Regions from separate parts of the Lentilitoribacter sp. JB5-8 genome, predicted to be linked through region 1. Evidence: predicted binding sites of a transcription regulator. Region 1 holds the regulator's gene; each other region holds the start of a gene.
The links. Region 1 encodes PhoB, which activates phosphate uptake and scavenging genes when phosphate is short. Its sites were predicted from a motif close to TGTCATNNANCTGTCAT; they were not measured.

Region 2: the regulator PhoB is predicted to act here: its motif matches at 2,812-2,828, upstream of ACZ1GZ_RS18465 (UDP-2,3-diacylglucosamine diphosphatase).
Region 3: the regulator PhoB is predicted to act here: its motif matches at 3,369-3,385, upstream of ACZ1GZ_RS08180 (RNA degradosome polyphosphate kinase).
Region 4: the regulator PhoB is predicted to act here: its motif matches at 2,763-2,779, upstream of phnC (phosphonate ABC transporter ATP-binding protein).

Annotation. Positions count from the first base shown of each region.
Region 1 covers NZ_CM146332.1:3,291,978-3,297,450, reverse strand. Annotated here, with positions in the region: gene pstA (phosphate ABC transporter permease PstA) at 1-645, shown strand, start outside; gene pstB (phosphate ABC transporter ATP-binding protein PstB) at 698-1,486, shown strand; gene phoU (phosphate signaling complex protein PhoU) at 1,498-2,217, shown strand; gene phoB (phosphate regulon transcriptional regulator PhoB) at 2,247-2,945, shown strand; gene ACZ1GZ_RS16060 (NAD(P)-dependent oxidoreductase) at 2,964-3,893, opposite strand; gene ACZ1GZ_RS16055 (UxaA family hydrolase) at 3,903-5,411, opposite strand.
Region 2 covers NZ_CM146332.1:3,812,070-3,817,542, forward strand. Annotated here, with positions in the region: gene lysS (lysine--tRNA ligase) at 1-283, shown strand, start outside; gene ACZ1GZ_RS18450 (YdcF family protein) at 306-1,001, opposite strand; gene ACZ1GZ_RS18455 (hypothetical protein) at 1,094-2,053, opposite strand; gene ACZ1GZ_RS18460 (hypothetical protein) at 2,170-2,670, opposite strand; gene ACZ1GZ_RS18465 (UDP-2,3-diacylglucosamine diphosphatase) at 2,873-3,688, shown strand; gene ACZ1GZ_RS18470 (BtaA family protein) at 3,731-4,960, shown strand; gene ACZ1GZ_RS18475 (class I SAM-dependent methyltransferase) at 4,965-5,473, shown strand, end outside.
Region 3 covers NZ_CM146332.1:1,707,175-1,712,647, forward strand. Annotated here, with positions in the region: gene ACZ1GZ_RS08165 (diguanylate cyclase) at 1-1,281, shown strand, start outside; gene ACZ1GZ_RS08170 (AI-2E family transporter) at 1,442-2,590, shown strand; gene hdaA (DnaA regulatory inactivator HdaA) at 2,597-3,301, shown strand; gene ACZ1GZ_RS08180 (RNA degradosome polyphosphate kinase) at 3,453-5,473, shown strand, end outside.
Region 4 covers NZ_CM146332.1:1,967,100-1,972,572, reverse strand. Annotated here, with positions in the region: gene phnE (phosphonate ABC transporter, permease protein PhnE) at 1-834, opposite strand, end outside; gene phnD (phosphonate ABC transporter substrate-binding protein) at 910-1,821, opposite strand; gene phnC (phosphonate ABC transporter ATP-binding protein) at 1,881-2,693, opposite strand; gene ACZ1GZ_RS09415 (ABC transporter permease) at 3,066-3,920, opposite strand; gene ACZ1GZ_RS09410 (ABC transporter permease) at 3,922-4,785, opposite strand; gene ACZ1GZ_RS09405 (ABC transporter ATP-binding protein) at 4,787-5,473, opposite strand, start outside.

The DNA of each region.
Region 1 (5,473 bases):
CTAACCTTGGTCATCTGTTTTGTCATTTCATTCCCAATGGGTGTGGGTGCTGCGATTTATCTTGAAGAGTTTGCAAAGAAAAATCGTTGGAGTGAGTTTGTTGAAGTGAACATCAATAATCTTGCTGCGGTGCCATCTATTGTATTTGGTTTGTTGGGCTTGGCGATTTTCCTAAACTTCTTTGGCTTTCCAAGATCGTCTCCACTGGTTGGCGGCATGGTTTTAGCTCTTATGACATTGCCGACAATTATCATTGCGTCTCGCGCATCTTTAAGAGCGGTGCCTCCTTCCATTCGCGAAGCAGCGTTGGGGATAGGTGCAAGCCGCATTCAAACAACATTTCACCATGTGGCCCCACTTGCGCTTCCTGGCATGTTAACCGGCGCGATTGTTGGTATGGCGCGCGCTTTGGGTGAAACTGCGCCACTTTTGATGATTGGTATGGTCGCCTTTATTGCTGACGTTCCAAAAGGGTTCCTGGATTCTGCAACAGCGCTTCCGGTTCAGATTTTCCTTTGGGCAGACGCACCACAACGTGGTTTCTTGGAAAAAACATCAGCGGCAATTATAGTGCTCTTGCTTTTTCTTGTATTGATGAATTTATTGGCGGTGGTCCTTCGTCGCAAATTCGAACGTAGATTCTAAGCGGAAAGGGTCGGTCGATATGTTGAATAATTCTGTTGAGAGTGAACAAAAAATGAGCGAGTTTGAAAAAACACTGGATGAAAATGGTCCGATTATTCAGGCCAAAGGTGTTGAAGTTTATTATGGCGAAAAACAAGCTCTGTTTGGGATCGATATTGACTTTCAAAAACACCAGGTCACATCCCTAATCGGTCCATCGGGTTGCGGTAAATCAACCTTCTTGCGTTGTATTAACCGGATGAATGATCTTGTTGATATTGCCCGTGTTGAAGGTCAGGTGATTATTGAAAACCAAGACATCTATTCTAAAGATGTTGATGTTGTGGCGCTTCGTGCGCATGTCGGTATGGTTTTCCAAAAACCTAATCCGTTCCCGAAATCAATTTATGATAATGTGGCTTATGGCCCGCGTATCCATAAAACTGTGACATCGAAAGATGAAATGGATTACGTTGTTGAGCATAGCTTAAAACGTGCTGGCCTCTGGGAAGAAGTTAAAGATCGTCTTCATGAACAAGGCACTGGTTTATCTGGTGGGCAGCAGCAACGTTTGTGTATTGCGCGTGCCATTGCGATTGAACCAAAAGTTATCTTGATGGATGAGCCATGCTCTGCGCTTGATCCAATTGCTACGGCTGTCGTGGAAGAGCTAATTGATGAGTTACGCGAGCGCTTTACGATCATCATCGTAACACACTCAATGCAGCAGGCTGCACGTGTCTCTCAAAAGACCGCATTTTTCCATTTGGGCAATTTGGTTGAGCATGGTGACACGGATCAAATCTTCACCAATCCGCAAGATGATCGCACAGAAAATTACATTACTGGCCGTATTGGTTAGTGGAGAGCAAAATGAACAAAGATGCCCATATTGTAACGTCTTTTGATAATGATCTTAAGACTGTTGAAACGCTCGTTCTAGAAATGGCCGGGCTTGTTGAAGCGCAGGTCAATGATTGCGTAACATGCTTGCTCAAACAAGATTTGGAGCTTGTTGAAAGCATTCGTGCGTCCGATAAGCGCGTGGATCAGCTTGAAACAGAAATTGGTGATATGGCGATCCGTATTCTAGTTCAACGCCAACCAATGGCGCAGGATCTGCGTGCCGTCGTGGTTGCACTAAAAATGGTGAGCAATCTTGAACGCATTGGTGACTACGCTAAAAATGTTGCAAAGCGTGCGTCTGTTGTTACAGAACTTACCCCTTTGGGATCATCAAATGAAACGATCTCCCGTATGAGTGAAATCGTGCAGGACATGATCCGCGGTGTTGTGGATTCATATGTCGCGCGCGACAAAGAGATGGCCGATCATTGGCGTCACAAAGATGAAGATGTGGATCTTATTCACAATACGCTTTTCCGTGAATTACTGACTTATATGATGGAAAATCCGCGCAATATCACATCGTGTATGCACCTGTTGTTCATTGCGAAAAACTTTGAGCGTATGGGTGATCATACAACGAATATTGCAGAGCAAGTGCATTATATGGTTAGCGGTGCTTTGCCTGATGATGATCGCGCCAAGAGCGATCTAACATCATCCATCACCGTTGATTTGGACGAATAAAGCCTAATTAGACAAAAAGGGAATTCCTTATGTCAGACTTTTCAGCCGCAAGAGTTTTAGTCGTAGAAGATGAACCGCCGCAAATGGAATTGCTCGCTTATAACCTTGAAAAAGAAGGTTTTAGCGTTTCCAGAGCAATTGATGGTGAAGAAGGGCTTTTATGCGCTGAGGAAGTCATCCCCGACATCATTTTACTCGATTGGATGCTGCCTAACTTGTCTGGCATAGAAGTCTGTCGCCAGCTCAAGCGCAAGAAAGAAACATCGGAAATACCGGTGATTATGCTAACTGCGCGTGGTGAAGAAACCGATCGCGTGCGTGGTCTTGATACCGGCGCTGATGATTATATCGTTAAGCCATATTCGGTAACAGAATTGATGGCCCGAGTGCGTGCAACATTGCGCAGAGCACGCCCTAGCACAGCAAAACAATCGCTATCTTATGGCGAGTTGCATGTTGATCTTGAACGTCATCGCGTTACCTATGGCGAAGATACGATTAAGCTTGGGCCGACAGAATTTCGTTTGTTGGTGTTCTTACTTGAAAAGCCAGGCCGCGTTTGGAGCCGTGAACAATTGCTTGATCGCGTTTGGGGTATGAACAGCGATATCGATCTAAGAACTGTTGATGTGCATGTGGGGCGTTTGCGCAAAGCGCTTAAGCAAACTGGAAAAACAGATCCAGTTCGCACAATTCGTGGGTTTGGCTACTCGCTTGATGATGATTAAGCGAATAGCCTGAACGTTTTAAGAGTTAAATTTCTTCTCAAAGAAGTTGACCATTTCTGGTACCAGATTGTCGCCCATTCCTTCGTCAATTGCTGACGTGAGCGCCGTGCGAGCTGATTTCGACATAATGCTTTCAACGCCTAAATCATCTGCCATTTGCCCGTAATATCCGACATCTTTGGATGCGTTTTTGATGGCAAAAGCTAGATTTTCTGGGTTGCCGTCAATTGCAAAGGCTTTAACAAAATCCATCATCATGGAATGCACAGGGCCTGCTGACATAACGTCATAGACTTTTTGTCTATCAACACCTGCTTTATCAGCCATAACAAATGCTTCCGACATTGCAGATGCTGTTGTCATCGCAAAGAAATTATTGATCAGTTTAATAGTATGACCTGTTGCAAGTTCACCAAGGAAGAAGACATTTTCACCAAGATCTTCAAGCACAGACTTAATGCTGTTAAATGCAGCTTCATCACCTGACGTCATGATGTTGAGCTTGCCTTCAAGCGCATGTGACGGCGTGCGTCCAAGCGGACCATCTAAATATTGACCACCTTTTTCTGCTACTTTTTCACCAAGCATTTTTGTTGAGCTTGGTAATGATGTGCCAAAATCGATGACAACAGAACCTTCTTTGAGCCCTGCAAGTACGCCATCATCGCCGAACATACGCGATTCCACAGATTGCGACGTATCCATGCACAACATGATAATGTCAGATTTTTCAGCTAAATCTTTTGCTGAAGTCGCCTCAACCGCTCCGCGGGAGATTGCCTTGTCGATGCGCGGGCGCGATTTGTTGCCCATCACTATTAAGTCATAACCTTTGTCGAGCAGGCGGTCGACCATTGCCGCACCCATCAAACCCAGACCGATAAATCCAATTTTTTGCTGTGTCATTTTTAAATGTCCTAATTCAGTATTCGTATTGTTGAAAGAGATTTTGGGAGGCTACATCACCGCGCCTATTTGCCATGGTACAAATTCATGGTCGCCGAGCCCTTGAGCTTCGGATTTTGATTTTTCACCAGATGCCACGCGCAAAATGAGCTTGTACATTTCACGACCTTTTTCTTCCAGTGTCACGCCCTCAAGCATGTCGCCGGCATTGATATCCATATCTTCGCTCATGCGGCTATACATGATTGAATTGCTGGCAACTTTAATAGTTGGTGCAGGTTTTGAACCAAATGCAGATCCACGTCCCGTTGTGAAAACAATTATGTTGCATCCGCTGGCAATTTGCCCGGTCACTGAAGCCGGATCGTATCCAGGTGAATCCATAAATGCAAAGCCCTCGCTTCGGATTTCTTCCCCATATTTATAAACTGCATTGAGCGGCGATGTTCCACCCTTTGCTGATGCACCAAGCGACTTTTCTAAGATTGTTGTTAAGCCACCTTTTTTATTCCCCGGTGAAGGATTGTTATCCATCGAACCTTTGTTGCGCACAGTGTAATCTTCCCACCAGCGGATTAAACCAAGAAGTTTGTCGCCGGTTTTTTTGTCGCGCACGCGTTGGAGAAGTAAGTGTTCAGCGCCATAAATTTCGGGAGTTTCCGCAAGCAATGCCGTGCCTTTTTGTGCAGCAATTAAATCCGATGCATATCCTAACGCGGGGTTGGCGGTGATACCTGACCAAGCATCTGACCCCCCGCATTGTAACCCAACTTTTAATTCAGATGCAGGGCAGGGTTCACGGGTAAATTTGTTGGCTTCGGGCAGCATTTGTTTGATGCGTTCAATGCCTTTTTCCACGGTTATGCGCAAACCTGCAACGTCTTGAATGTTCATGGTATGAAAAAGCGGACCTTGTTTAAGATCATAGGCTTCGAGCAGCCAGTCAATTTGGTTCATTTCACATCCCAAGCCTAGCATTAAAACGCCAGCATGGTTTGGATGCCGAGCATAACCCCACATAACGCGTTGCAATGCATCCATGCCATCCCCGCTGTCGGCCATGCCGCAGCCAGTGCCATGCACAAAGGCCACAACACCATCGACATTGGGATAGTCTTTAAGCTCTTCAGGACCAAATGCATCTGCAATTCGTCGCGCTGCGGTTGCTGAACAGTTCACCGATGTGACAATCGCTATATAATTGCGGGTGCCCACTTTACCGTTTTCGCGGCGGTAGCCCAAAAACGTATCAATTTGATTGTCGTTTGCGGATTTGACTTCGCAAATATTGGTTGAATACTCATATTCTGAATCCACGTTCCGAAATTCTACATTGTGGGTATGTACGTGGTCGCCCGCTTTAATCTGTTGGCTGGCATATCCAATTTTTTGTGCATATTTTAAAATTGGTTCGCCAATGGCAATGTCGGAAACAGCAATTTTATGTCCGCGTGGGACGCTTTGATTTGATGTAATGCCCGAAATTTCTGCGCCCAATTCTATAGCGCGTGTCACAGTCACAACATTGTCTGCGCCATTTAGTTTAACAAAATCAGTCACTTTTACTCCTCGGATGAAGCATTTTTGGGACACTTCAAATATATGTGCACTGTATCTTTGTA
Region 2 (5,473 bases), 520 kb from region 1:
ACGTTTTGAAACATTCATCAATGGCTGGGAAATTGCAAATGCGTTCTCTGAACTCAATGATCCTGTTGAGCAACGTGCGCGCATGGTTGAGCAAGTTGAACAAGCCCAATCACGTGGTGAAAAAGAACGTGTACTAGATGAAGAATTCCTAGATGCGATGGATCACGGCATGCCGCCAGCAGCGGGTATAGGCATCGGAATTGACCGCGCAATCATGCTACTGACCAATGCACAATCTATTCGTGACGTGATCTTGTTCCCGGCACAAAAAACAAAAGCTTAAATGCAATTAGAGGCGTGTAAGATCACGCCTCTGATAATTCTTCTGACAAAACATCTTCCCAATCGTCGGGGAGATGTTTTGTATATCCCTGCTCTACAAGTTCTTTAAACGCTTCTTCAGCTAATTCATCAGCGTCTTGTTTGGTTTGATAACCAAGCTTTGCATAAGCACGCGTGCGCCAATGCGTACCGACCAATTCGTGTACGACTTTTTCCAAGTCCATATCACCAACAGGCTGGGAAACAATTGTATGATGAGGCGCTGTCACCACGGCTTTGATATCGGGCCATTGTTTTTCAACAGTTGCACGACAACGTCTTTGCATTTGTGGCTTAGTGACAAACACCACGGTCTTTGCTTTGGGGAACATTGCTTTGACATTCGTGATGTTTTCACCCGTGTTTGTGGCTTTATCCTCAAGAACGATATCGTCTTCAGGCACCCCATGGCCCATGGCAACATCGGCGAAGGTTTCCGCTTCTGTTTTATCAAAATGATCTTTTGTCCAATTGCCGAAAGCACCGGTGAACACAATCTTATCTGAGATCGCATTTTGATAAAGTTCGGCACAACGTTCGGCCACCCGCGTATCGTAACTTCCAAGACCAACAATTAAATCAAAGGTCGGAATATCACGCGGTATGTTTTCATCCAAGCAATGATATCGCCAAATGGAGAGCGCTGCGTCTAATACTTTGGGTTCAGGCAAATTTTGCAAAATTATCTCCTACAAACTTCACATCTGATTATCGCATCAGTTTCAAGATGAAGAAAATCAATTCAGTTTACATAAAGATATAATCTTGGAGCTTAATTGTAGCGGATTTTTGTTCCCAACACGTCAACTTTTTGTTCATTTTGTGCCGAGTTATCATCCGAACCCAAACCAACCATTTGCAAGATACCATCGAAGAATCCGGCTTCATCTTCTTGTTGAGCTTCTTCCATCTCAACTTTATCACCTGGATAAATGTTGGCGTTTTCTTCCATGACTTCGCCTTCAGGTGCCATTTCTTCGTCATCTGAACCACCCAGACCAACAAGCGCTAGAACATCATCGATCATTCCTGGTTCCGCATTTTTCTCCGCTTCAGCATCCAATGCTGCCTGCGCAGCCTCTTCCGCCGCCAGAGCTTCCGCTTCAAGGCGTTCTTTCTCAGCTAATTCCTCTTCAGACATTTCTTCTTCAGGAACGTAACAACCTGCAGGCTCGATAATCTCTTCACTGAGCGTCATTATTTCTTCAGGAGACAATTCATAACGGTCACCAATAAACTTCCCGCCATAGGCCTTGTCCGTGTTGACATAACGCACTTCCCACTGCTTTTTAGTCGCTTGTGTCAATAATGGGTCCGGCGCAAATACCACCTGCGCACCAATATTACTACCGCGAAAATCTGGACGGCTCGTTGGTCCATCGGCATCAAGCAATGAGACAGTCACAAGCTGACTATCGGGATATTCGCCAATCAAGAATTTCGTATAGTTAAGAACCATAAGAACACGCTCTTTGGTCGGCATCGCGTTAGCCCGAATATAAGATGTGACACGATTTTCTTTCATGAGTTCAAACTGGACTTCATGCACCAGATCACATGCCAAACCAGTAATGTTCTTGTCCATAAAGCCAGGTTTCACAAAAACCACAGCAGCAGCACCAGATGTTGCTGTAAGTGCAAAACCGCTTAAAATAATAATCAAAAACTTTTTGGTGAAGATGCCTTTTTTAACCGGCAACCCCTCATCATCATCGATCTCAGTGTCAATCATTCCTGTGCCAACAGGAATATCGCCTGATACATCAATCTCTAATGGTTCTTCTGCGACAGCATCTGTCTTTTTCTTCCGCTTTAAAAACCCAAAGAGCTTTTTCTTTTGCTTTGGTTCTAAGGGCTGATCATCAGCCGCATCCTTTGCGACAACCTGCTCGTCGGAGGAGGCCTTCGCTTTTTCTTTCGCTTTAGAAAACCAAAAAGTGCACGCCTTTTCTCGGAAGCTGCCTCTTCTTCGACCTCTTCAATTGCCGCAGCAATTTGCGGCTCTTCAACCTTTTTCTTTGGCCTACCGGGTTTGCGCTTAGGAGCATTTTCACCCTTTGCAGTCTTTGCAGATGTATTTCTTGCAGTCGTTTTTTTAGCGGCTACGGGTTCTTTCTTTGCCGTTGTTTTACGCGCAGGCTTTGATGACTTCTTCTTTGCTGGCTCTTTTTCAGCTTTAACAGCGTCTTGATCGGCTACCTGGGCTTCATCAGCCGCTTGAACCTTGCCACCTTCTTGATTTTTCGTGTTATTTTTCTTTTTACGTCGCAAAAAGCTGAACAACCCCTTTTTAGGGGCTTGCTCTAAATCGCCATCTTTGGGCGTCGTTTTCGACGGTTTCTTGGCCATAATACGCTAGCACACAATACAAAATACAAAACACTACTGGCTCATAAGATACGACAAGGACCTTTCCGTTCTATTAACCCTATTTCTAAACTTTATGGGGAAGTGCCCCATTCTTAGAACGCATATTGAGCCGGTGCATCATGTCATCAGCTTGTCATCTCAATAGGATTAAAGGGGTGCAAATTCTCTGGAGCTAAGAAACTTGTCACAGAATTTTCACCACCGCGCATTGTTTTTGTCCGATATTCATTTGGGCACAAAAGGCTGTCAGGCAGAAATGCTTCTCAGCTTTTTAAAAGTACATGATGCGGAATATATCTATCTTATCGGAGATATATTTGACGGGTGGCGCTTGAGAAAAGGTTGGTATTGGCCGCAAACCCATAATGATGTTGTCCAAAAAATTCTGCGAAAAGCACGAAAAGGCAGCAAGATTATCTATATCCCGGGTAACCACGATGAAGTGATGCGAAATTACTTCGGCACGCATTTTGGTGGAATTGAAGTTAAAGAAACAGACATATTTGAAAGTTCAACGGGCAAGAAATTCCTCATCATTCATGGCGACCAGTTTGACGTTGTTATCAAAAACGCCAAATGGCTCGCCCATATTGGGGACTGGGCTTATGAAACAGTGCTTAGCCTAAGCACCCTATTAAATAAGTTTCGTAGGTTATGGGGCGGGCAATATTGGTCTTTGTCCCGCTGGGCAAAATATAAAGTCAAAAGTGCGGTTAACTTTATCGGCGATTATGAAGACATCCTCTCACACGAAGCTAAAAAACATGGTGCGGATGGCATCATCTGCGGCCACATCCATCATCCAACAATCAAACAAGTCGATGACGTCTTTTACTTAAATACCGGCGACTGGGTGGAAAGCTGCACGGCAATCGTTGAGGATTTTAACGGGAAATTTGAGCTCATTTATTGGGCGGAAACAGGCGCTTTGCCCGACCAGGTTAGCAAAGACAGTCATCAACAAATCAAACTAAGTCAAAGGGATCTGAGCCATTAGAAGCTTAAATGGCTTGAACTCATACGGAAAGGTTTTGCAATCATGGAACAGGTAGGCGGTTATCGACAGCAGGTCATTCAATCCGTATCGCGCCATTCATTTATGTCCAAAACAGGACTATTAGAACGTTTGTTTGCGCATAATTTCACCAAACTCGTCTACCCCCAAATATGGGAAGACCCTGAAGTGGACATGAGAGCGCTTAATATTCAGCCAGATGATAATTTGGTTTGTATTGCGTCCGGTGGCTGCAACGTGCTGTCCTATATGACGAGGGAACCTGCCAATATTACGGCATTGGATTTATCTCCTGCACATATCGCTTTGAATAAACTGAAATTGGTTGGCATCCGGCATTCTCCGAATTATAGAACGTTTTTCGATTTTTTTGGTGTGGGCGATGATGCGTCAAACATCAATTTTTACGAGGTTTATTACAAACCTCATTTGGATGCACAGACTATCAAATATTGGGAATCGCGCCACGGTCTAATCCAGCGTAAGATTGATATGTTCACCAATGGGTTTTATCAAAATGGTGTTTTAGGACGTTTCATCAAAGCTGTTCATATTTTCGCAAAATTAAACGGCGTTGATCTGCGTGAGTTCATCGATTGTAGAAACCTTGACGAGCAAAAAAGGTACTACAAGCAACATGTGGAACCATTGTTTGACGGAAAAGTCATCAAATTTTTGACGAACCGGAAGCTAAGCCTTTTTGGTCTTGGCATTCCGCCCCAGCAATATGAAGAATTAGCCAGTGCTGCAAATGGTGACATGCTTGCAGTTTTAAAAGAACGCACCCGAGCATTAATGTGTGATTTTCCGCTGACTGAAAATTACTTCGCGTGGCAGGCATTTAACCGTGGATATAAAGACGACAGCACCGGGCCATTACCGCCCTACCTTCGGTTCGAGAATTTACGTACGCTTAGATCCGCAAAAACAAATGTCGAGTACCAAAACAAAACCTTCACAGAATATCTGAAGTCTCAAAAAGATAAATCCAAAAACGCCTATGTGTTGCTGGATGCGCAGGACTGGATGACAGATGATCAGCTTGAAGAACTTTGGCAAGAAATAAACAGAACGGCAGCTCCTGGTGCACGCGTTATCTTTAGAACAGCTAGTATCCCATCAATATTGGAAGGTCGTGTCACAGATAAGACTATGTCCTACTGGCATTATCACGCGGATCAATCGAAAGAACTCACCAAACAAGATCGATCGGCCATTTATGGTGGTTTCCATCTTTACGAACGTAAAGGCTGATCACATGACGGAAAGTGCAATATCTCATAAGCTGCAGATGGACAGTATTTACGCATTTCAGCGGCATATATATGATGTGAGCCGAAAACATTATCTGCTGGGTCGAGACCGATTGATAAATGATCTTGCACCTCCACATGATGGACGCGTGTTGGAGCTAGGTTGCGGAACCGGACGAAATCTTGTCATCGCAGCGAACAACCATAAAAGCGCAACTTTTTATGGACTGGACATTTCCAATGAAATGCTAAAATCCGCACAAAAACTCATCAACAAGCATCGCCTTACAAATCGCATTTCCATCCATCAAGGTGATGCAACCAGTTTTGCTCCGGTAGAACTTTTTGGCGTTGAAAAGTTTGATCGGATTTACATATCCTACAGCCTATCAATGATCCCTGATTGGCAAGGTACATTGGAACAAGCATTTCTACATCTGTCGGACAAGGGCTCAATTCACATCGTAGACTTTGGCCAACAAACTGAACTGCCTAAAATATTCAAATCAATATT
Region 3 (5,473 bases), 1.6 Mb from region 1:
ACACGTGCAACACCCAAGACACTTTGGGTGCGCTATCTACTTGGTTTATCACTCATTTTCGTTGTACTAGTCATTAGTCACAATAATTCGTTATCGGTTATCAGCTCTGGTAAAGAGCATGCAAGACTTATCAATTTGGGTGGTCAGCAGCGTACTTTAAGTCAGCAAATCTTTATTCTTGCCGAGCGATATTATGAAAATCCAACGCCTGAAGATCATGTTATTTTATCAAAATTCGTAAATACGTTTTTTGACGTTCATAAAGAATTAACTAGCAACGCGGTGATGTCAGACGAATTGACCAAGCTCTATTTCGATACAGACGCCTCGAATAGACTAGACGCGGATGCGCGAAAGTTTGTTGCGAAAGTTTATATCATCCTCACAGGTCGAGTAGGAAGCCAAAAGAGCCAGGATGCATATGATTACATTAGAACATCAGCTCCCATTTTTCTTTTAGGAAAATTAAACCGGGCTGTTACGCAGCTTGAAAATGATGCAAAGAGCGATGTTGATGCACTGGTCTTTAATCAAATGCTGTCCTTGCTTGCAGCTGCAGGATTGTTGGTCGTTGAGTTTTTCGTTATTTTCCTGCCGTCTCAACATTCGGTGCTTCGAGCTATTAGACGATTAGAGCGTCATAGGAAATCCTTGCGAAGCGCAAGAAGTGCATTGGCTGCAAAGAACAATGAGCTAAATGAATCCTATGATAAAATGGAGCGAGCTGCGCTGCATGATGCATTAACAGGCTTGGCCAATCGGCGATATCTGGAAAAAGAACTTGATGAACGTTTAAAACGTTATGCCAGCGGCAATGGCACAATGGCAGTGCTGCATATTGATCTCGATAATTTTAAACTGGTCAATGATACGCTCGGTCATGCTGCGGGTGATTTTGTGCTTGAACAGTCTGCCAGAATTTTTACCGAAAACGCGCGTTCTTCCGACTTTATTTCACGGGTTGGCGGTGACGAATTCGTTATTGTTTCAGACAATCGGATTAGTAAAGAATCTGCGGAAAACATCGCAAAGCGTATTCTGGAAGCCTTTGAAGCTCCTTTGGAGTTTAACGATGAAGAACTTATGGTGGGTGTAAGTATTGGTATTGATGTTTTCTCACCGAAGGAAAAAGTCGGTGAAAACTGTGTCAGCCAAATTCTAACCAATGCTGATGTTGCGTTGTATTTGGCGAAGGAAAATGGCCGAAATCGTTATGAAGTGTTCACCAATGAGCACTATCACAAATTTATCGAACAGGCTTCGCGTATTAAACGTCACTAGAGCTTTACAATTCATATCAATTGCCAATTTAGCCAACTTAATAATCTTTAGAGCTTATTATTTATCTCACGATTGCGCGAAATAATGCCTTTCAACTTCGTTGGTATTTCACTATATCTCTGACAAAACGTCCACTTAGCGCCAATTGGGGAGGCTCGAAATGAGCACGCATATTTCTGCGAAGACCATCCGTCGTCAGGCAATTTTTTGGAGTATCACGCTCGCATTATTTGCGTTGTTCCTCATTATTTTCAGCTCAATTTTGTTACCATTTGTTGTTGCTATGGCCCTCGCATATTTCCTTGATCCTGTGGCTGATCGCCTTGAAAGTTGGGGCTTATCACGGCTTTGGGCAACCGTGGTGATATTGTTCATTTTTATTTTGATCTTCATATTGGCATTGATGATCATTGTCCCGGTTCTTGTCTCGCAAGCGGCTGATTTCATAGAGCGACTGCCCAATTATGTAACGCAATTGCAAGAACTCCTAACCGCTGAAAGTACCATTCTTCCCGATTGGATGAACGCACAGATTGCTGCCATTAAAGAGGGATTTTCAGGCGCATTGGCAGAAGGCGCGGGTTTTTTAAGTAAGCTTTTTCAACAGATTTGGAATTCAGGTAAAGCGCTAGTCGATATTGCATCTTTATTTGTTATCACACCCGTTGTTGCATTTTATCTTCTGCTTGATTGGGATGATATGGTGGCAAAAGTTGATAGCTGGATCCCGCGTGATCACGTAGAAACTGTTCGTGATCTTACCAAAAAAATTGATTATGCGATTGCAGGTTTTGTTCGCGGTCAAGGTTCACTTTGCGTGATCTTGGGCGTTTTTTACGCAATTGGGCTGTCCCTTGTAGGGCTTAATTTTGGTCTTCTTATCGGCATCTTTGCTGGTCTCATTAGTTTTATTCCTTATGTGGGCTCGCTTGTTGGACTGGTGTTATCTGTCGGTGTTGCAGTTGTTCAATTCTGGCCGGAATACGGAATGATCGTGCTTGTTGTCGTTATTTTTGCCGCTGGTCAATTTCTTGAAGGTAATATCTTGCAGCCAAAACTTGTCGGTTCACGCATTGGCCTGCATCCGGTTTGGTTGATGTTCGCACTACTGGCATTTGCTGCAATATTTGGGTTTGTCGGCATGCTAATTGCTGTTCCCGCAGCCGCAGCCGTTGCAGTTCTTGTGCGTTTTGCCATTGAACGATATCTCGATAGTGATCTTTATATTGGACATAGTGAAGATGCGCCGGGTGAAGATGCACCGAGTGAAGATGCACTGGATGGCCAGCACGAGAGCAAAAAAGGTTGAGCCTTCGTGAGTGCTAAAGATAATAAACAACCTAGCCAGATCCCGCTAAGCTTTGATGTCACTCCGTCCAAAGGACGTGATGATTTGATTGTTTCGCAGTCTGTTGAGGGTGCAATTCAAATTATCGATCAATGGCCGAACTGGCCATCGCATTTGGTTGTGCTTGCTGGCCCCACAGGTTCGGGAAAGTCACATATTGCGCATATCTGGCGGCAGAAATCCGAAGCTTTTGAGGTCAACTTAGCGCAAGGGGCAGACAATTTGGTTGAAGCGGTGAAGACAACACCGATCCTAATCGAAAATATTGATCAGTTATTGACCAATGCGCAAGCAGACGAAACAAAGCTGTTCCACATGCTCAATGCGGCAAAGGAGGCAGGTTCATTTGTTCTCATGACAGCGCGTTCTTGGCCTGCATCTTGGAAGGTTGGTCTGCCTGATTTAGCCTCGCGTATAAAAGCTGCGACCATTGTTGAAATTAGCGAGCCGGATGAGCAGCTTCTCACTCAAGTTATCTTTAAACTTTTTGCTGATCGACAAGTAGAAATTGACGAAAAAACTGTCAATTATCTGGTCATGCGCATGGAGCGCTCACTTGCTGTTGCAAGCGATATTGTTGAAGCCATGGATGAGTTGGCACTATCGAAAAAAACGCCGGTTGGTCGTTCGATCGCAGCAGAAGTTTTATCGAATTTTGAAAATAGTAACTAAAAACACAATCACATGCGAAGTTGCTGAGAAAATGTGTTAGATTATGGTACACATTTACGCACCAGCTTGTCACATAAGTGTCATGCGCGACGGTTAACCAATAACCTGTCTCGCGCTGGTGCGATCGCTGCGATAGGTTTATGATTGTCTCATGAGTAAAAAACACAAGCTAAAACACAGTAATACCAACGAAAATACCATCGAAATTGAGCCAATAGACAACGAATGGTTTGATGATCCATCACGTTTTGTAAATCGTGAATTTTCATGGTTGCAATTCAACCACCGTGTTTTGGAAGAATCGAATAATCCTGCACATAGATTGTTGGAAAGATTACGTTTTTTATCCATTTCAGCGGCTAACCTTGACGAATTCTTCATGGTCCGCGTTGCTGGACTTGAAGGGCAGGTACGTGAGGGTATTCATGTGCCATCTCCCGATGGTTTAACAGCGCAAGAGCAATTGGATAAAGTGTTTTCCGTAACGTGTGAATTGCAAAATAGCCAGCATGCATCTTTGACTGAACTACGCGGTTTGCTTGAAGAAGAAGGCATTTCAATTATTCGGCCAAATAAACTGAGCCAAGAAGATCATGATTGGCTTGAGCAAGAATTCTTAGAAACAATCTTTCCAGTTCTCACACCGCTCGCAATTGATCCCGCGCACCCGTTTCCGTTTATTCCAAATTTAGGGTTTTCGATGTGTTTGCGTCTCATACGCAAAACTGATCAAGAGCAATTGATTGCGCTGTTGCGTATTCCAACGGCGATTAAACGCTTTATTTTACTACCAAGCCCTGATGGGAAAACACGTTTCATCACAATTGAAGATGTCATCAGCCAGTTCATCACACGCCTGTTTCCTGGTTATGATGTTCATGGTTCAGGAACTTTTCGCATCATTCGCGATAGTGATATCGAGATCGAAGAGGAAGCGGAAGACTTGGTGCGTTACTTTGAAAGCGCACTGAAGCGTCGCCGCAGAGGATCAGTGATCCGTGTCGAATTTGATGACGAAATCCCTGAATACTTGCGCGAGTTTGTCATCCACGAACTCGATGTACCCGAAGATCGAGTTGCGATTTTGGGCGGGCTGTTAGCATTAAATACAATTTCAGAGCTCACTAAGCTAAACCGCAATGATTTGTTGTTCCCAGATTACAATGCCCGCTTTCCGGAGCGTGTGCGTGAACATGGTGGCGATTGCTTTGCTGCCATTCACGAAAAAGATCTCATCATTCACCACCCCTATGAAAGTTTTGATGTGGTTGTGCAGTTCCTGCGCCAGGCGGCCGTTGATCCCGATGTGTTAGCGATTAAACAAACACTCTATCGCACATCAAACAACAGCCCCATCGTGCGTGCGCTTATGGATGCAACCGAACTTGGTAAATCCGTAACAGCGCTTGTTGAGTTAAAAGCGCGATTTGATGAGGAAGCTAATATTCGCTGGGCGCGAGATTTAGAGCGTGCAGGTGTGCAGGTTGTCTTTGGATTCGTCGAGCTTAAAACGCATGCCAAAATGTCACTAGTTGTGCGCCGTGAAGAAGGCAAGCTGGTATCATACTGCCACCTTGGTACTGGGAATTATCATTCAGTAACGGCGAAAATTTATACAGACCTATCTTATTTTACCTGCGATCCAAAAATTGCTGCGGATGTGGGACAGGTGTTTAACTACATCACAGGTTATGGCGAACCAGAAGGCGTAACCACACTTGCGGTCAGCCCGCGTACCATGCGTCCAACTATTTTACGCCATATAGATCAGGAAATTGAAAATGCCCATGCGGGAAAACCTGCTGCTATTTGGGCAAAAATGAACTCACTTGTCGATCCAGATATTATCGATGCGTTTTATCGTGCCAGCCAACAAGGGGTTGAAATCGACCTTGTGGTGCGCGGAATATGTTGCTTGCGTCCTCAAATTCCTGGGTTGTCTGACCGTATTCGTGTGAAGTCTATAGTGGGGCGTTTTTTGGAGCACAGCCGCATAATCTGTTTTGCAAATGGCAAGGAAATGCCTTCTAGCGATTCGATAATCTATTTCGGATCGGCAGACTTCATGCCGCGCAATTTGGACCGCCGAGTAGAAACTTTTGTCTCAATTACCAATGAAACTGTGCATGAGCAGGTGCTTTCGCAGATCATGTTGGCAAATTTGATTGACAA
Region 4 (5,473 bases), 1.3 Mb from region 1:
ATAACCGGATAGTTGATCCACAAGGACAATTGTTAGGAACAACAGGATGAAGATCACAGCTGCTTCATCATACTTGCCTTTACCCCAACTCATGGCGTTTTTCAGCTCATAACCAATACCACCAGAACCAACGAAACCAAGGATCGCAGACGCTCTGATATTGATCTCAAAACGCAAAAGCGCATAGCTTAAATAGTTTGGAATAACTTGTGGCAGTATACCAAGCCACATGCGCTGAAACCATGTTGCGCCAACAGATTCTAATCCTTCGACAGATTTAATATCGGCATTCTCATTCACTTCTGAAAATAGTTTCCCAAGCGCACCAATTGTGTGCAACGCGATGGCAATCATCGCCGGAACTGGGCCACCGCCCATGATAAAGATTAAAACCAGCGCGATGACAATCTCAGGCACGGCGCGCAGCACATCCAATACTCGACGAAATGCTGGGATTAAACGCGGCCATTTTGCAAGACCGCGCGTTGCGAGCAGCGAGATAAACACACCTGCGATGGCGCCAATTAATGTGGCAGCACCAGCGATGTTAATGGTCTCAAGCAAGCTCGGTAGGAAATTTATAAAATGAGCTGGAAATTGTGCGAGTTTCTGACTGGCATCATCCCACATTTCAGCTGGAAAATCGAAGATGTTTGGCAAGCCATTCCAAAACCCACCTGCGTTTCTGTCATTTGCGGTCATAAACCCGCTGACAAACAACGCGATGAATACCAACAAGAATATGGCATTATACAAATGCTTGCGCTGAACTTGGGCGAGATATCTTTCGCGCAGATCCGGCGCCGCAGAATTTTCTATGGCTTGTGTCGACATTTTCATTCTTTAAGTGTGAGAGCTTAGAAAAAGACCACCCCAAATGCGGGGTGGTCTCAATAGGTTAGAAATCGATTAGTTAGATTTCAATTTACGAGCTTCGATGATCACTTCGTAAGCCTCATGCGTGATTGGCATAAAGCCTTTAGTTTCACCAGAAGCAACACCGTATGCGCAATCAGGATCTAGTGATTTCAAAGAAGCCACAAGACCAGTCATTTTAACTTTAACGTCAGCTGGAAGCGCTTTGCGAAGAACGATTGGGCCTTCTGGGATTGTTTTTGACTGCCAGATTTTGACCATGTCGTTCATGTCAACAAGACCAGCGTCCACAGCTTTACGAAGAGCACCTGAATTGTAGCCATCTTCCCATTCGCCAAGACCATCAGCCCAAGTTACGCCACCTTCGATTTCGCCATTTGCAACAGCAACGATTGTTTGCTCGTGACCACCTGTGAACTTAACTTCACCGAAGTAATCGCCAGATTCCATAGTTGCATTGATTTGCTGTGGAATTTCGATTGAAGGGATCAAGTAACCAGATGTTGAGTTTGGATCACCAAAACCAAATGTTTTACCTTTAAGATCTTCAAGTGAATTTACACCTGAATCTTTACGTGCAAAACCAACTGAGTAGTAACCAAAGCCACCATCAACGTTTACTTTTACAAGTACAGGCTCAACAGCTTCTGGGTCAGACAAATATGTTTTTGCGTAACCAGATGCACCAAGCCATGCCATGTCGATTGTACCGCCTAGAAGACCCTGGATAACACCAGCGTAATCAGCAGGTGCAAACAATTTTGTTTCTACACCAAGTAGGTCAGTCGTTTTGTCAGCAAGACACTGGTAAGAATTCATACGGTCCTGAGCGTTTTCACCACCCAAGATACCAATACGGAATTCTGAGATTTTCTCCATGCTATCAGCAGCTGCAGCACCTGTCATCAATGTTGTAGCCAAAAGGGCTAATGCTAGTTTTTTCATGTTTCCATTTCTCCATTTGGACATAAAAAAGCCCCGGTGTTTGCGGGGCTGGTATTTTATCATGCAAGCTCACCGAGCTCGTGATTTGTTTGGGCAAGGCTTTCAACGCTGGTTGAAGTTGCCGATTCTGAAAAGCTCTCATCTGCACCATAAATTTCGCGCGCTGCATCGATTGTGAGCTCCGCGCCAGTGCCATCAAATACGATATTGCCATCACGCATACCGATCACGCGGTCACAATATTTACGCGCTGTATCAAGTGTATGAAGGTTACAGATCACCAAGCGACCATCTTCTTCATGAATGCGGCGAAGACTATCCATCACAATCTGCGCATTCATTGGATCAAGCGAGGCAATTGGCTCATCCGCTAAAATAATTTGCGGATCTTGCATCATCGCGCGTGCAATTGCGACACGTTGCTGCTGCCCGCCTGATAGCGCCTCAGCGCGCTTCATAGCATGCTCTTGGATGCCAAGGCGCTCTAAAAGATCGATCGCAGTATAAACATCTTCCTTTGGGAAGAGATTGAACATTGTTGCCAGCGTGTTGCGTTTGTTTAATGTGCCATGCAAGACGTTTGAAACAACATCAAGGCGCGGCACGAGATTGAATTGCTGGAAGATCATAGCGCAATCAGATTGCCATTTACGTTTGTCAGCACCCTCAAGTTTAGTGACATCGCGACCATTAAAAACAATCGAACCATCGGTTGGATCCGCGAGACGATTTAACATCCGCAAGACGGTTGATTTGCCTGCACCCGAACGACCAACGATACCGATGAATTGATCTTTTTCGACTGTAAACTTAATTTTATTGACTGCAGTTGCAGTACCAAATTTTTTTGTTAGATCACGAATTTCGAGCAGCATTAAAATAGCCTCCGTCTCAGCTGGCTCAAACCTAGGGGGCTCAGTTTTCAGTTTGATGACGGAAATAATAAAGTTTTATGACAATGAAATTCGATCGTTTCTGATGATGGAAATTTTAACGTTTTGGGAGTGGGGAATAGGGAGAAATTGATTCAGAAAAATCATTTAACTAATTGATTTATATATCTTTATCTAAATTACCATCATCATCTCAACAAATTTAAAATTCATCGATTAGAAATTTGAAAGAGCGATTGTGGAAAACTTGCTGAGGGCTGCGTTATCATTAATTCTGAACAATTTGTTTCAATAATCGTCATCGAAGTGTCATAAAACTTGTGAACTTCAACACGCAGGATCGAATAGCTTTTAGTCAGATTTTTTCTGCAAAAGTAACGACATTAATCCGAGCACGGCAGACGCGACCATTAACAACAATGAAACCGCATTGAGTACAGGTGTCGAACCGAGCTTTAAACGATCAAACATTGTAATTGTTAGCGGCGCATCTGAACCAACCAGCATCAAAGTGGTGTTGAAGTTTTCAAAACTCATCAAGACAGCAACCACCCCTGCCCCAATCATCGCCGGATATAAAAATGGCAATGTGATTGATCGAATTGCGCCGAGCTTTGTAGCTCCTAAATTGAGCGCAGCTTCTTCCAAGCTTAGGTCAAACTTCTGCAACCTTGCAGAAATTACGAGTGTGGCAAACGTCGTAATGAATGAGAATTGACCCAGGATCACCAGAATAAGTCCCGGTCTTAAATTATCAAACCAAAGGCCGGTGGCGTTTTCTAAAAAGTTGGCGATATTGGAAGTGAACACCAAGATGCTGATACCCAAAATGATGCCTGGGATAATCAACGGCAACAACATGACGATGTAGAGAAATGATTTTCCGCGGAACTCATATCGCGTGAATAAGAATGCATTACAGGTGCCAACAAATACAGATAGGACAGCAACCCAGAAAGCAACAAATGCTGACGTACCGATTGAACGAATGATAGATCGTTCGTTAAACACGCCGATGGATGGCGATTCAGTGCCGAAGAACCACTTTAATGTAAACCCGTCCCAAGGTAGTGATGGGAATTGGCTATCATTAAAGGCGAAAACGCAGACCACCGCTAATGGTAGCGCCAAATAGATGAAAAAGAGGATCACATAGGCGCGATAGGACCATGTGAAGAACGGGCTTTGTTTGATACCTGTAATCATCTCAGCGCCCCATCGTTTCAGTGAGCGATTGTCGAGATAGTTTTAATCCAACAAACACAATGAGTGACGACAATCCAAGCAACAAGAACCCAAAGGCAGAACCAAGTTCCCAGTTAAATCGCGTGATAAACTGACTATAGATGAGCCCCGTGAACCACAGACTATCTTTGCCACCCAGCAAAATTGGCGTGAGGTAATTACCAAGAGATAACATGAAGACCACAATACAGCCTGAGACGATGCCTGGCATTGCATGAGGAATAATGATCTCGCGCAGGATGGTATATCCGTTACCGCCTAAATCATAACCTGCCTCAATCAAGCTATCATCAAGGCTATCCAGCGTGGTGACCAGCGGAACAACCATGAACAACATGGAGGTATAAACAAGACCCGTCATGATCGCGGCATCATTGTATAAAAACTCAATAGGACCGTCGACGAGCCCGATATATTGGATAAAGCTAGAGACAACGCCTGTTTCGCGCAGCAAGATCATCCAGCCAAAAGTGCGCACCAGTTCGCTGACCCAAAATGGAATGAGGCACATTAAAAACAAAGTGGTTTTCGTGCGCCCTTTGGTGAGCTTGGCGATGTAATAAGCAATTGGAAATCCGATCAGCAGCGTTAAAAACGTTGCAGCAATGGACATATAAGCTGTACGAGCAAATGTGTTCCAATAAAGTGGTTCATTGAAAAACACAGCATAATTGCCAAGACCGGTTTCATATTGACGAACACCAACTTTTTCGCTGATCGAGACGAAAAACATGCCGACATGTGGCAAAACAATTAGCGTCATCAACCACAATATGAGTGGTGAAAGTAAAAGATAAAAACCAAGTTTTGACTTATCAGATGTCATCTTAGCCCACTTTATCCGATGCATAGCATCTCGTTTGGCCAGCTTCCCATCCGAAATAAACCGTATCGCCTTTTACAAGATCACGGAACTCACCGGTTTGCGGCATGGTGATGTTGATCTGCGCGCCGTTTGAATTATCGCGCAACAATAGCTGGCTATTGGCACCGTTAAACAAAATGCTTTCAATCTCACCGGAATGACTATTATCCATGCCTTTTAAATCGGCTTGTTTTCGCGAAATTTTAATAGCTTCGGGGCGCACAAACACCTGCGCGCTGTCACCATTATTTAACCCACCAACAGCATCAATCCCTGAGAGTTCAACCCCATCACCGGTGACCAGTTTAACTGCATCACCGTTTTTCGAAATCACCTTAGCATCATACTTGTTAGCCTCACCCACAAAGCCAGCCACAAAGGCAGTTTTGGGTTGATAATATAATTCGCGCGCTGTGCCGATCTGCTCAAACACGCCGTGGTTCATCACCGCGATCTGGTCACTCATAACAAGTGCTTCTGATTGATCATGCGTGATATAAACAAATGTCGTGTTGAACTCAGCTTGTAGTTTCTTAAGCTCAATTTTCATGTGTTCACGGAGCTTAAGATCAAGCGCGCCCAAAGGCTCATCCAAAAGCAAAACATCGGGTTCTAAAACCATACAACGGGCAATGGCCACACGCTGCTT